DNA from 2 places in the Pseudomonas sp. C2.3V genome. Region 2 is predicted to be linked to the other one. Evidence: predicted binding sites of a transcription regulator. Region 2 holds the regulator's gene; the other holds the start of a gene.

Region 1 (7,625 bases), 1.1 Mb from region 2:
TGCCCATCGAGCGCAGCACCATGTGTGAGTGTGGAAACAGGGCTTGCAGATTACCAGGCAGGTGAGGGCGAAACTGCGCGCTGTTCTCCGAGGTAATACGAAGTTGGGCGGGATCGCTCATCAGCTTGCGCAGCAGGGGATGATTGTTGATAGGCAGCTGAAGCCCCTTGGCTGCTTCGGGCAGGCCATGGATGCCTTGGGCCATGAGCACTGTCTGGTCCGCATCGGGTGTCAACAGGAGCAGGCGTGGCAGGCCGGTTGCCGCCAAGGCATCCCTGGCGCAAGCCGTCAGCTGGATGCCGTTGCTAAAGGGACTGGGCGTCTTTACCAGTTCGGCACAATATCGGCGCCATGCGTCCAGCCCATCGCCTGTCGTTTGGTTATTGGTCGCGGCTGATTGGGTGTCAGGCGCGGCCTTCCTGTTTGAGTGCAGGCGTCTTGCATCCCAGGGCCAGATCAGGGCTTCGGCCGGATGCCAAAGGCCTGGAATGAACTGTTGGCGAGCATGCTGCGCGGCGGCCTGATGGGTGACCTGCTGAATATGATCCAGTGACTCATGCATATAGAGGCCGACCAGCCGTTGCCAGCGGAGGATGTGCGGGTTGCTCCAGCTCTGGTGGGCGGCCACGGCCAGGCCATTCGCCAACAAAATTGTGTTGCCGGGCTGGGTGAGCCACCGACGTAGCGGCAAGTCTTCATCCAGGCGCTGTTGCTGCTGAAGAGGATGGGCATCGTTGTGGGCAATGTGCAGCGCCTTGACCAGGCGGCGACGGTCCTTCACCAGCAGGCGATATCCGTCTACAACCCAGGCGGGCAGGCTCCAGCGCTCGGCTAGGGTCAGGCACAGGTCCAGAAGGGGTACGCCAAGCAGCTCCTGCTCGACCGTGATGGCCGGCTCGTTGTTGCCCAGTACCCGCTGCTCCCATTCTTCCCAGAGTTCTGGATAAGCCTGAGCCAGTGGCCACACGGGCGCCAGGAACAGAAGCGTAGAGAGACGAACCTCCTGGCGCAGGCGAGCCAGGGTATTGCCGAAGAGGCCATTGGCCTGCGCCATGGCGTGTTCGCTGATCAACAGGAGCTGCGAAAGGGCTGGCGAGTATTTCTCTTTAGCTTCCGACGGAAGTGCCGATAACAGGTACTCAGTGGGACCCAGTCCGAGCCGGCTCAAGGCTACTTCCAGCGAAACCGCAGGATTCTCCCGGCCAAGCTGGCTTCGGTTGGACTCCCTTAGCAGCACCAGCGACAGGATCGGTGACTGAAGCGCCACCTCGGCAATTTCAGGAACGGTCTTGTTGCCATTGGCCAGAGCCCTGCGGACATCTTCCTTGACTTCCTGGGGTACGGATAAACGTACGCTTTCCAGCCTTTTCAGCCAGGCGTCGAGCGTATTTGGACGAGCGGTAGTAATGGACATAGAGAGCTCGCATGAATGGCTTACAGAAATACCTACAGTCTGGCGCAGATTATCCGATAACTAAATCAGCAGCCTCTTTGTGGGCCCTTGTTTAACTAGAAGTGTTTGAAAATCATGGTCAAGATCATCGGCATTATCGTTGTCATCGGTAGCATACTCGCAGGCTTTGTGCTGTCGGGCGGCAGTATCATGGCTCTCGTGCATCCTTACGAAGTGCTGACGATTGGTGGCGCTTCGTTGGGTGCCTTTTTACAGGCCAACTCGGGCAGCACCTTCAAGATCGTGTTTAAGAAGTCTTTGTCCATGTTTGGTCATCGCTTCACTCATGCGTACTACCTGGACGTGCTCAAGCTACTCTACGAAATCCTCAACAAGAGCCGTCGTGAGGGCATGATGTCCATTGAGGGCGATATTGAAGAGCCTAACGAAAGCCCGATCTTCAGCAAATACCCAGCCATCCTCAAAGATGCACGGATGACAGCCTTCATCACTGATTATCTGCGTCTGATGTCGTCTGGCAATATGGCTCCGCACGAGTTGGAAGGGTTATTCGACATGGAGCTGAATAGCACCAAGGCTGACCTTGAGCACCCTTCTCATGCCGTAGCCAAGATCGCCGACGGTATGCCAGCCATGGGTATTGTGGCAGCGGTACTGGGTATCGTAATTACCATGGGCCTGTTGGCCGAAGGGGACACCATCAAGATTGGTGCGAGCGTAGGTACCGCCCTGGTAGGTACTTTCCTGGGTATTCTGGCGTCCTACGGCTTCTTTGCACCCTTGGCGGCCTCGCTCGAGCATGACGCCAAAGAAGAACTGAACGTTCTCGAGTCCATCAAGGCCACCCTGGTTGCTTCCGCATCGGGCATGCCGCCAACCGTGGCTGTCGAGTTCGGTCGTAAAGTCCTGTATCCCGCCCATCGCCCAAGCTTCATCGAGCTTGAGCAAGCAATGCGCGGCGCGTGAGGTTAAGCCGTCATGGATAACAACCAGCCCATTATCATAAAGCGCGTCAAGAAAGTTGAAGGCGGGCACCATGGCGGCGCCTGGAAGATTGCCTTCGCCGACTTCATGACAGCCCTGATGGCGTTCTTCCTGGTGATGTGGCTGTTGATTTCGACCACTCCCGAGCAGCGGATCGCCATTTCAGGCTACTTTCAGGACCCGATCGGGTTTACGGAAAGCGGAAGTCCTTATGTGATCGACCTTGGCGGTACGCCAACACCGTCTCCCAATCAGACGCTGAACCCGACGATGGAAAATGACCCTAAGACGCCGGATTCACCTGATAGCACTGATGAGGAGCAGATCGACCAGACTACCAAGCCGAGTCCGGCTGATGCGGGCGGCATTGATGCTCAGCAGGCCGAGAACATCGCGGAGAAGATCGACAAGGAGCGCCTGCAACTGCTCCTGCAGGAATTGCAGAACAAGATCAACGAGAACCCGGATCTGCAGCGTTTCAAGGATCAGATCCTGCTCGAGATCACTCAGGACGGCCTGCGTATCCAGATCGTCGATGCGGAAAATCGGCCGATGTTCGACTCGGGCAGTGCTGAACTGAAGATGTACTTCGAGAATATCCTGCTGGCCATGGCGGATACGATCAAGGAAGTTCCAAACAAGATCAGCATCAGCGGTCACACCGATGCCAAGCCGTTCGTAGGGAAGGGATACTACGGCAACTGGGAACTGTCGGCTGCTCGTGCCAATGCGGCCCGTCGAGCGCTGGTGGCAGGTAGTTACCCAGAGAACCAGGTGGCCCGTGTAGTAGGGTATGCCTCGTCGGCACTGTTCGATCGCAAGGACCCGCTCGATCCGGTCAACCGTCGTATCGACATTGTTGTTCTGACCAAGAAGGCTCAGAAGGCCATCGAGGGTGACAATGGCGGCCAAGCCGATACCCCGCCGGCCGCGACTCCGGGCCAGGCTCCGGCAGGCAGCGACACGGGTGCCTCGACCGGTAGCCCCGGTAGCGTGAAGGCTACGAGTAATCTGGCCAACCCGCTCAAGGGCATCGACCTGAAGAAGGAAATCAATGCCTTCGACGACGGTGCGCTGCAAATGAGCCCGCCGCCTAAGCCCTAGCGGTAAAGAGGGTCTGCCCGGACCTAGTACTCAGGTTCGGGCAGGCTGGCGATAATGTGACGGTAACTGGCCATGCGTTGAGGGTGAATTCGTCCCTCTTCCTGCGCCGCTAGAAAAGCACAGCCCGGCTCCCGGTCGTGCTTACAGTCACGGAAGCGGCAATGCCCGATAAGGTCGGCGAACTCGATAAAGCCGGCTTCCACATCCTGACGGCTTACATGACCCAGGCCGAACTCGCGGATACCGGGTGAGTCGATCAGATCGCCACCGCCCGGGAAGTGGAACAGGCGGGCCGTGGTGGTCGTATGCGTTCCTTTGCCGGTTATCTCGGACAAAGCCCCGACACGCGTGTCCACGCCCGGCAGCAAGGCGTTTACCAGCGATGATTTGCCTACACCGGACTGCCCTACGAAAACACTGATGTGTCCATCGAGCGTCTCTTTCAGCTTGTCCAGGCTTAGGCCGTTCAACGCCGATACTTCGAGCAAGGGGTAGCCCAGGTTGTTGTAGATGCCCAGCAGGTTATCCATCCGCTCGGCATTACTTTCATCGATCAGATCAGCCTTGTTCAACAGTAGAATAGGCTGAATGCTGGCATGCTCGGCTGCGACCAGATAGCGGTCGATCAGGTTGCTGTGGGGCTCGGGAATCGGCGCAAATACAATGATCAATCGATCGACGTTGGCCGCAACTGGCTTCAGGACACCCCGCATGTCGGGACGGCACAGCTCCGAAATTCGAGGCAGTTGGGCAACGATAACGCCAATGCCCTGATTACCCGCCCGCCAGACTACCCGGTCTCCCGTCACCAGAGCTGGCAGGTTGGCGCGCAAGTGGCAGCGCTGGAGCTGGCCGTCTTCGCCCTCCACCTCTACCTGTACACCAAAGTGGGCAATGATCCGACCCGTCAACTCCGGGCCCAGGTCGCCACCCTCAAGCTCTTCGATCAACCGGGACTCCCGACGCTCGGCGCGAGCCGCACGTTCGGTCTGAATCTTTTCAATACGCCAGCTTTGCCGGCGAGTGAGGTGGCGTTTGGCCATTAAGTAGCTCGATAAACCTGAAGTAAAGATAAAGTCTAACAGGCGGTTCGTCTGCCGGGGCAGAGATCGTCCAGCGGTCGGATCTTGGCTAGACTGCACAGCATTATCCGCTGTTATGACTTGGCCATATGCTCGACACCTTACGCCGCCGATATCCCGCTATCCTTGCATTACTGGTGCAGGTGCTTGCACTGCTTGTTACCTGGATTGTTCTACAGGTTGGTCTGGTTACGCTCCATTACCGCGCACCGTTGATCGGTGCGGCGTGCCTGCAAGGGGTCCTGGCCGCAGCGCTTGGGCAGTGGATGGGCCTGCACCGTTGGTGGCTCTTCATCAATCTGGCTTTCGTACCAGCCCTGGTTGCCTTCGCCGGTTATGCCATTCCCGGTTGGGTCTTTCTCGCAGGATTTTTCGTTATTCTGCTCTTGAACTGGAACAGCCTGACCGAACGGGTTCCGCTCTATCTGACCGGGCATGAGACACAGCGAAAGCTCAGTGAGCTGATAGCTGAACGATCAGACAAGGAGTCTTTCATCGACCTGGGAAGCGGTCTGGCCGGAACGCTCGTCTATCTGTCGCGTTTACACCCTAAGAGCCATTTTACGGGCGTCGAGACCGCGCCGATGAGTTTTCTGCTCTCCTGGCTGCGCTGCCTACCGCGGCGTAACTGTCGGATTCGTTATCAGAGCCTCTGGAAAGTCGATCTGGCTGAATACGATGTCGTCTACTGTTTTCTCTCGCCCGCCCCTATGCCTGACCTATGGAAAAAAGCGCAGGCCGAAATGCGTCCGGGTGCGCTGTTTATCAGCAACACGTTCGAGATTCCGGGTGTACCTCCCCGGCAGGTCATCGAGCTGAATGACTGGCGGCAGTCGAAAATTCTCATCTGGCAACGCTGACGGCGTGGCGCAAGGCCAGCCGAGCTGTATTTATTCCGCTAAACTGCCTGCATTGCTTAAGGAGTATTGCCATGCAGAATGACCAGAACCTGATCTGGATCGACCTCGAAATGACCGGCCTGGATCCGGATAACGATGTGATCATAGAAATGGCCACCATCGTGACGGACAGTGAGCTGAACACCTTGGCCGAAGGTCCGGTCATCGCGATTCATCAGCCGGACGAGATTCTGAACGGCATGGACGAGTGGAACACACGTCAGCACGGCCAGTCAGGCCTGACCCAGCGGGTCCGCGAAAGCACCATCAGCATGGCGGAGGCCGAGCGCCAGACCCTGGCCTTCCTCGAGCAGTGGGTGCCGGCGCGCAAGTCGCCTATTTGCGGAAACAGCATTTGCCAGGACCGCCGCTTTCTTTATCGGCACATGCCGCAACTGGAAGCCTATTTCCACTATCGCAACCTGGATGTTTCAACTCTGAAAGAGCTGGCGGCGCGATGGGCTCCTCATGTCCGTGATGGCGTAAAGAAGACCGGCAGTCATCTGGCGCTGGACGATATCCGCGACTCCATTGAGGAGCTGCGCTACTACCGCAAGCACTTCATCAAGGTCTAGGCATAGCCGTGACGCCCCAGCGCCCACTCCACATGTTCGCGCACAAGTGGAGATGGGTGTTGCTGGTGCGCCTTCAATGCTTCGACCACCGGAATGCTGGTAGGCGCGTTGCCCAGCGCCACCGCCAGGTTGCGCAGCCAGCGCTCGTAGCCTGCCCGGCGCAAGGGCGAACCCTCCGTACGGCTTAGAAATTCGTCTTCCGTCCAACGAAATAGCGTCACCAGATCACTGTTGTCCAGGTTATGCCGTGGCTGGAAGTCCGGTTGCGCGGTGGGCTTGGCGAATCGGTTCCAGGGGCAGACAATCTGGCAGTCATCGCAGCCAAAGACCCGGTTGCCGATCAACGGGCGCAGTTCCTCGGGAATCGAGCCCTTGAACTCGATCGTCAGGTAGGAAATGCAGCGCCGCGCATCCAGTACATAGGGGGCAACGAACGCCTGTGTCGGACAGATATCCATGCAGGCGCTGCACCGGCCACAGTGATTGCTGGGATGAGGCTCATCGACAGGTAAGGGTAGGTCGGTAAAGAGTTCTCCCAGAAAGAAATAACTGCCTGCCTTGCGGTTGAGCACCAGCGTGTTCTTGCCGATCCAGCCCAGGCCGGCCTTTTCCGCCAGCGCTTTCTCAAGCACAGGGGCGCTGTCGACGAATGCACGGTAGCCGAACGGGCCAATCGTGGCTTGAATACGTTCGGCCAGCTGTTGCAGCCGTTTGCGGATCAGTTTGTGATAATCGCGGCCCAGGGCGTAGCGAGAGATATAGGCGTGTGCAGGGTCCGCCAGTCGCTTCGCCATGTCGGTATCGCCCGGCAGATAATCCATGCGAAGCGAAACGATCCGTAGCGTGCCTGGCACCAGTTCGTCCGGGCGCGAACGTTTTTGTCCGTGTGCGGCCATATAGTCCATCTCGCCGTGATAGCCCGCGGCCAGCCAGCGCTCGAGGTACGCTTCGTGGTCGCCCAGCGCTACACCGGTAATGCCGGTCTGCTGAAAACCCAGCTCGCGACCCCATTCCTTGATGGAGGCTGCTAGCGTATCGAGATCGAGTGCGTAAGAAGACATGACGTGTTTAAGTTACTGACGAGAACCTATTTTGCCAGACCTTGGAGCTTGGTATCGCATGCACGACGAACTGCCGCTTTCCCTCTATAGCGCTGCGCAGGTACGAGCGCTCGACGCGCGTCTGATCGAATCGGGTACTTCCGGTTTCGAACTTATGCACCGTGCCGCGCGAGCCGCCTGGCGGTCCCTGCGTCAACGCTGGCCCGATGCCGGTGCACTGACTGTTTTTGCCGGGGGCGGTAATAATGGCGCAGACGGTTATCTAATCGCCTCGCTTGCTCAGCGGAGTGGCTGGCCGGTAAACGTGTATTACCTGAGCGACCCTGAAAAGCTCGAAGGCGATGCGGCCAAGGCATATATGGAGGCCAAGGGTACCGGTATCAACCCGGAGCCTTGGCGAGCGGGCGTAAAGCTGACAGGCGTTGTAGTGGACGCCATGCTGGGTACCGGCTTTTCCGGCGAGGTACGTGAGCCGTATGCCAAGGCCATCGAGCAGATCAATAGCT
Region 2 (7,625 bases):
CATCACAACAAAGAAGGCAAACAGCAAGGTGATGAAATCCGCGTAGGACACCAGCCAGCGTTCGTGATTTTCATGCTCCTCGTGTCGACGGCGACGCATCGGTTACTCCATGAAGCCTTGCAGCTTGAGTTCAATAGAACGAGGGTTTTCACCTTCGCCAATAGACAGCAAACCTTCCAGAAGCATCTCCCGATAGCGAGTTTGACGCAGCACCATGCCTTTGAGCTTGTTGGCAATCGGAAGTAAAAGCAGGTTGGCGAATGCAACCCCATAAATTGTGGCTACGAATGCAACAGCAATCCCGTTACCCAGCTGGGAAGGGTTTGCCAAGTTCTGCATGACATGGATAAGCCCCATCACCGCACCGATAATCCCAATGGTAGGCGCATACCCACCCATGGCCTCGAACAGCTTGGCCGCCTGGATATCACGATCTTCCTGGCCATACATATCGACTTCCAAAATGCTGCGAATGGCTTCAGGCTCGGCACCATCGACCAGCAGCTGCAGGCCTTTGCGAGCGAATGGATCACGTTCGGCATCCACGAGCGGTTCAAGCCCCAGCAGACCTTCCTTACGGGCAGACATGCTCCAGCCAATGATGCGATTGATACCGGCTGGCATGTCGACTCTTGGCGGCAAGAAAACCCAACTGAGCATTGTCAGGGAGCGCTTGAGAACACGGATAGGCGTCTGCAGCATGGCCGCGCCGCATGTGCCGCCCAGTACGATCAGGGCAGCAGGCCCGTTGAGTAGAGCGGCGATGGTACCGCCCTCAAGAAAATTACCTCCAATGATGGCAATAAAGGCCAACAGGATGCCAATCAGGCTCAAGACATCCACACATCATCTCCCTAAGGCATGGCAGCAAGCCAAAACCTGTCAAATTCAAATCCGGCGCCGCTCCTGCCTAGCAAGAGCGGTACCATTACATGCACGCGTCAGTAATGTGTCGACCGATGTCGTCAAGACTGTAGACGGCATCTGCCAGATTTGCCTTGACCACGGCCATGGGCATGCCATAAATCACGCAGCTGGCCTCGTCCTGCGCCCAGATCTGGCTACCACCCTGCTTGAGCAGGCGAGCACCTTCACGGCCATCAGAGCCCATGCCGGTCAGCACCACTGCCAGTACCTTGTCCGGGAAAACCTTGGCCGCTGAGCCAAAGGTGATATCGACGCAGGGCTTGTAATTCAGTCGCTCATCGCCCGGCAATATCTTCACGCCGCCACGCCCGTCCAGCATCATTTGCTTGCCGCCAGGCGCCAGTAGCGCCAGCCCAGGACGAAGCTGATCGCCATCCTCAGCTTCCTTGACAGAAATCTTGCACAATTTGTCCAGACGCTCTGCAAACGCCTTGGTAAAGGCGGCAGGCATGTGCTGAATCAGCACGATTGGCGCTGGAAAGTTGGCAGGTAATTGGGTCAGTACCCGTTGCAACGCCACAGGACCACCGGTCGATGTACCGATAGCCACCAGCTTGTAATTCTTGCGCCGTGGCGCAGCACTGGTCACCGACGCTGAAGCCGAGGAGCCTGCCAGATGTGCCAAAGCAGTCCGCGCCGCCGGGCGAGGGATTGTCGAGGTGGGTGCAGGCGCATGGGCCGACACACTTCCAGACGATAACCGGCGGTTGCTGCGCGCAATGGTATGGATCTTCTCGCACAACAAGCGCTTTACGCTCTCGGGATGGCGGGAAATATCCTCGAAATTCTTGGGTAGATAATCCACCGCACCCGCATCCAGCGCATCGAGCGTAACCCGAGCGCCTTCATGCGTCAGCGACGAAAACATCAGAACAGGCGTCGGGCACTTCTGCATAATGTGCCGAACGGCCGTAATGCCATCCATGAAGGGCATCTCATAATCCATGGTGACGACGTCGGGTTTCAACGCCATCACCTGATCAATCCCTTCACGCCCATTGGTCGCCGTACCGACGACCGTAATATTGGGATCACCCGCCAGGATTTCAGTCAAACGGCGGCGGAAGAAACCCGAATCATCCACCACCAACACTCTTACAGCCATATGACACTCCTAACGGCGGGGCTTCGACTCAAATACCGCGGCGCGCGTAGCGCTTGAGCATGCTCGGTACGTCAAGGATCAATGCGATCCGGCCATCACCTGTAATGGTGGCTCCCGACATACCCGGCGTTCCTTGCAACATCTTGCCTAATGGCTTGATGACTACTTCTTCCTGACCTACGAGTTGATCCACAACAAAACCGATGCGTTGCGTACCGACCGACAGGATAACAACGTGACCTTCCTGCTGTTGCTCATCGTAAGCCGCATCCTTGACCAGCCAGCGCTTGAGGTAGAACAGCGGCAGTGCTTTGTCGCGAACCACGACCACTTCCTGACCGTCGACCACATTGGTGCGCGAGAGGTCCAGGTGGAAGATCTCGTTCACGTTGACCAGTGGGAACGCAAAGGCCTGATCGCCCAGCATTACCATCAGGGTTGGCATGATCGCCAGGGTCAGCGGGACCTTGATCACAATCTTGGAGCCCTGCCCCTTGTTGGAGAAGACGTTTACCGTGCCGTTAAGCTGGGTAATCTTGGTCTTCACCACGTCCATGCCCACACCGCGACCGGAAATATCGGAGATTTCGGTCTTGGTTGAAAAGCCTGGTGCAAAGATCAGGTTGTAGCATTCAAGATCGGTCAGACGTTCCGCCGCATCCTTGTCGAGCAGGCCTTTTTCAACAGCCTTGGCGCGCAGAGCGTTGGGATCCATCCCTTTGCCATCGTCAGAAATGGCCAACAGGATATGATCGCCCTCCTGCTCCGCAGACAGAACGACACGGCCCGCACGGGCTTTGCCATTCTTCTCGCGCTCGGCAGGCTCCTCGATTCCATGGTCGACCGCGTTGCGCACCAAGTGCACCAGCGGGTCAGCCAAGGCCTCTACCAAGTTCTTGTCGAGATCGGTTTCCTCACCCACAAGCTCAAGGTTGATTTCTTTCTTCAGGTTGCGCGCCAAGTCACGAACCAGACGCGGGAAGCGTCCGAATACCTTCTTGATTGGCTGCATGCGCGTCTTCATGACCGAGGTCTGAAGATCCGCTGTCACAACGTCCAAGTTTGATACAGCCTTGGCCATGGCCTCATCGCCGCTGTTCAGCCCAAGACGAACCAGACGATTACGCACCAGCACCAGCTCACCGACCATGTTCATGATCTCGTCGAGACGGGCGGTGTCCACACGCACGGTTGTTTCAGCTTCGCTGGCCAGCTTCTCGCCTGCCGGGGCCGCCGCCGCACGCGGTTCAGCTTTGGGTGCTGCGCTGGCTGTCGGTGCAGGGGCCGCTGCAGGCTGGGGCTTCGCCACAGGAGCAGATGCTGCCTTGGCAACCGGAGCAGGTGCAGGCGCTACAGGAGCAGCCGCAACACCCCCATCGAAACGGCCCTTTCCATGCAGTTCATCCAGCAGGGACTCGAACTCGTCATCCGTGATTTCATCACCTGACTTGGCTACCGGAGCAGCAGCCTTGGCAGGTTCGGACGGCGCTGCAACAGCAGCATCAAACTTACCTTTGCCGTGCAGCTGATCCAGCAGAGATTCAAACTCGTCATCCGTGATTTCATCACCTGACTTGGCTACCGGAGCAGCAGCCTTGGCAGGCTCGGACGGCGCTGCAACAGCAGCATCGAACTTGCCTTTGCCGTGCAGCTGATCCAGCAGAGATTCAAACTCGTCATCGGTGATTTCGTCGCCAGATGCAGGTACGGCTGAGCCAACGGCTGCCACAGGTGCAGGCTCATTCCCGATTGCATCGAGGAGTCGGTCAAACTCATCGTCGCTTACGTCACTGGCAGCAGGTGCCTGGACAGCAACCACAGGGACCTGAACCGGCTCCACAGCAGTGGGAGCAGGTTCGGCGCCTTCAGGCTCCGCCAGACGTGCCAAGGCAGCCAGCAGCTCAGGAGTAGCCGGTGTCGGCTCAGTACGCTCACGTACCTGGCCGAACATTTCGTTTACCGTATCCAGAGCTTGAAGGACAACGTCCATCAGCTCGGCATCAACGCGGCGCTCACCCTTACGCAGGATGTCGAACACGTTTTCGGCAATGTGGCAGCACTCAACAAGGGCGTGCAGCTGGAGGAAGCCTGCCCCTCCCTTTACCGTGTGGAATCCACGGAAGATGGCGTTGAGAAGATTCATATCATCCGGGCGGCTTTCGAGTTCCACCAATTGCTCGGACAACAATTCGAGAATCTCGCCGGCCTCTACCAGGAAATCCTGGAGGATTTCTTCATCGGCGTCGAAGCTCATTCATGCACTCTCCAAAAAGGCCAGGTTTAGAAACCAAGGCTGGACAGAAGGTCATCTACGTCATCCTGGCTGGATACGACGTCTTCTCTTTTATCGGCATGAATCTGCGGACCTTCACCCTTCGAAGACTTTTCTTTTTGAATTTCTTCGATGGCCTTGACGTGGTCGTGGCTAATTCCTGCATAACGATCCACCTGACCGGCCATACGGACCAGCTTGACGAGATCGCGCTCGACTTGTGTAACAAGGTTCGTCACACGCTTGATGACTTGACCGGTAAGATCCTGATAGTCCTGCGCCAACAGGATATCGTTCAGCAACGAAGACAGCTTGTGGGCGTCCTCATCGCTGCGCCCCAGAAACGCACCGACTCGCTTGGCCAGCTCGCGGAACTCCTCGGCACTGAGCTCGCGCCGCATAAAGCGGCCCCACTCGGCGTGGAGGTCATGAGCGTCCTTACCAAATGATTCGATAAGCGGTGTGCTGGCATCGACCAAGTCCATGGTACGGTTGGCAGCACGCTCCGTCATTTCCACAACATAGCTTAGGCGATCGGTGGCGTCTGCAATGTTTGTTACTTCATTGGCATAGGACGCCTGGGGATCGATCTGGAAGTTGACGATCGCGTTGTGCAACTCACGCGTCAGCTTGCCGATTTCCTGATACAGACCACGATCTCGCACCTGATTGAGCTCATTGATGAGCTGCACTGCCTGGCTGAAATTGCCATCTTCAAGGCTGGCAACCAGCTCTTGGGCATGCTTTTTCAGGGTCGATTCCAGGTCTTCGAATGATTTACTGCCAAGGTCCATAACATCCTCGAGATGGTTATCAGCCGTTGACCCGCTCAAAGATCTTGTCGATCTTTTCTTTGAGCACCTGGGCAGTAAACGGCTTCACAACGTAACCATTCACACCCGCTTGAGCTGCCTCGACAATTTGTTCGCGCTTGGCTTCGGCCGTTACCATCAGAACAGGCAGGTTCTTCAGGCGTGCATCGGCACGGACTTCCCGTAGCAGGTCGATACCGGTCATACCCGGCATGTTCCAGTCCGTTACCAGGAAGTCGAAGTTGCCGCTTTGCAGCATCGGCAACGCCGTCAAGCCGTCGTCGGCCTCGGTAGTATTGGTGAACCCCAGATCTCGCAGCAGATTCTTGATGATGCGTCTCATGGTGGAAAAATCGTCCACGATGAGAATTTTCATATCTTTGTCCAAGTCGACCTCCATCCTTACCCCAGACATGCCTTTTCAAAGGCATGCCATACATGCTTAGTGTTTTGCCTTAGCGCGAACGCCATTCAGCCAGACGAGCCCGCAGACGTGCTGCGCACTGACTGTGCAGTTGACAGACTCGGGATTCACTTACCCCAAGCACCTCTCCGATTTCCTTTAGGTTCAACTCCTCGTCGTAATACAGCGACAAGACGAGACGCTCACGCTCTGGAAGATTGGCAATGGCTTCCGCCAGGGCCTGCTTGAAACGATCATCTTCCAGTCCTCGACCTGGCTCGAAATCATGGGCTCCGCTCTCTTCGAGACCGTGCTCACCCTCTTCCATCAAGTCATCGAAGCTGAACAGGCGACTTCCCAATGTGTCATTGAGAATGCCGTAATATTCTTCAAGGCTTACACCAAGTTCGGCAGCAACTTCAGGATCTTTAGCGTCACGACCCGTTCTTGCTTCAACAGCACGAATCGCATCGGCCACCATACGGCTGTTACGATGCACCGAACGAGGTGCCCAATCACCTTTGCGAACCTCGTCCAGCATGGCTCCGCGGATACGGATACCGGCATAGGTTTCAAAGCTTGCACCTTTGCCGGCATCGTACTTCTTGGAGGCCTCGAGCAGGCCGATCATGCCGGCCTGCATGAGATCTTCCACCTGTACATTGGCAGGCAGACGCGCCAACAGGTGATAGGCAATGCGCTTGACCAGCGGCGCATACTGATTGATCAGTTGCTCCTGCTGTGAATGGGTCTGAGATTTACTGTACATACGGAGACCGCTGGACGCTGTCATACATTTGGCCCTACAGTGGGTTGCACCAATCGTTCGACGAAAAACTCCAAGTGACCGCGTGGGTTGGCTGGCAAGGGCCAAGCATCCACCTTCTGGGCAATGGCCCGGAAAGCCAGAGCGGCTTTGGAGCGCGGGTATGCTTCGTATACGGACCGCTGCTTCTGGACGGCTTTCCGTACACATTCATCAAAAGGAACCGCACCCACATACTGCAGAGCCACATCCAAGAAACGGTCAGTTACCTTGGTCAGCTTAGCAAAGAGATTGCGACCTTCCTGGGGCGTCAATGCCATATTCGCCAGTACGCGAAACCGCGTGATTCCATGATCGCGGTTGAACATCTTGATAAGCGCATAAGCGTCCGTGATCGAAGTAGGCTCATCACAGACCACCAGAAGCACTTCCTGGGCAGCCCGTACAAAGCTCACGACCGAATCACCGATGCCAGCAGCCGTATCGACAACAAGCACATCGATATCGTTGCTGATGTCACTGAATGCCTGGATCAGACCGGCATGTTGAAGAGACGACAACTGCACCATGGCTTGCGCACCGGAAGCCGCCGGAACGACCCGGATACCGCCAGGGCCTTGCAAAATCACGTCGCGAAGATCACATTTGCCTTCGATCACATCGGCGAGCGTCTGCTTCGGAGTCAAACCGAGCAAAACGTCGACGTTTGCCAAGCCCAAGTCGGCATCGAGCAACATGACACGTCGGCCCAGTTCAGCCAACGCTAGCGAAAGGTTTACCGAAACGTTGGTTTTCCCAACGCCTCCCTTGCCGCCTGTCACTGCAATTACCTGTACGGGATGCATACCCATTGCTGTACACCTATGAAAAACCAGCCAGCCCGTAGGGGCACTTATGGTGTAGCCAGATCGTTATGCTAACGAGCCAGCTGGCACTTAAACCTGAAGCGTGTACTGCTTTCTGACACTACGACGCCTGTAAACCTTCTATTGCAAAAACCTTACCCAACTCGCAAAAAACTGTAACTTAACCGACGCGCTTGGCCGGCTTTTGATAGAGCTCGGCAAACATATCCGCCATGGTTTCCTCTGCTGGCTCCTCGGTCAGCTGACGATTGACTGCACGGCTAACCAGCTGATGCTTGCGCGCAATATGCAGGTCGTCAGGGATGCGAGGACCGTCGGAGAGATAGGCTACCGGGATATGATGGCTAATGGCTATACCGAGCGCTTCACCCAACGTCGCGGATTCATCCAGTTTGGTCAGAACACAACCAGCCAGACCGCACCCCTTGTAGTTGTGATAAGCCGCTTTCAGCACTTGGCTCTGGCTGGTTACAG

The links. Region 2 encodes FliA, which starts transcription of late flagellar genes. Its sites were predicted from a motif close to CTAAAGTTTNNNNNNNNNNNGCCGNTAA; they were not measured.
Region 1: the regulator FliA is predicted to act here: its motif matches at 1,447-1,474, upstream of motA (flagellar motor stator protein MotA).

Annotation. Positions count from the first base shown of each region.
Region 1 is NZ_JBZUBN010000001.1:566,540-574,164, forward strand. It holds gene AC4LF3_RS02805 (HDOD domain-containing protein) at 1-1,414, opposite strand, end outside; gene motA (flagellar motor stator protein MotA) at 1,529-2,380, shown strand; gene motB (flagellar motor protein MotB) at 2,393-3,502, shown strand; gene rsgA (small ribosomal subunit biogenesis GTPase RsgA) at 3,526-4,545, opposite strand; gene AC4LF3_RS02825 (class I SAM-dependent methyltransferase) at 4,674-5,444, shown strand; gene orn (oligoribonuclease) at 5,516-6,058, shown strand; gene queG (tRNA epoxyqueuosine(34) reductase QueG) at 6,055-7,119, opposite strand; gene AC4LF3_RS02840 (NAD(P)H-hydrate dehydratase) at 7,178-7,625, shown strand, end outside.
Region 2 is NZ_JBZUBN010000001.1:1,710,214-1,717,838, reverse strand. It holds gene motD (flagellar motor protein MotD) at 1-99, opposite strand, end outside; gene AC4LF3_RS08095 (flagellar motor protein) at 103-843, opposite strand; gene AC4LF3_RS08090 (protein-glutamate methylesterase/protein-glutamine glutaminase) at 929-2,032, opposite strand; gene AC4LF3_RS08085 (chemotaxis protein CheA) at 2,061-4,286, opposite strand; gene AC4LF3_RS08080 (protein phosphatase CheZ) at 4,313-5,098, opposite strand; gene AC4LF3_RS08075 (chemotaxis response regulator CheY) at 5,118-5,492, opposite strand; gene fliA (RNA polymerase sigma factor FliA) at 5,572-6,312, opposite strand; gene fleN (flagellar synthesis regulator FleN) at 6,309-7,136, opposite strand; gene flhF (flagellar biosynthesis GTPase FlhF) at 7,312-7,625, opposite strand, start outside.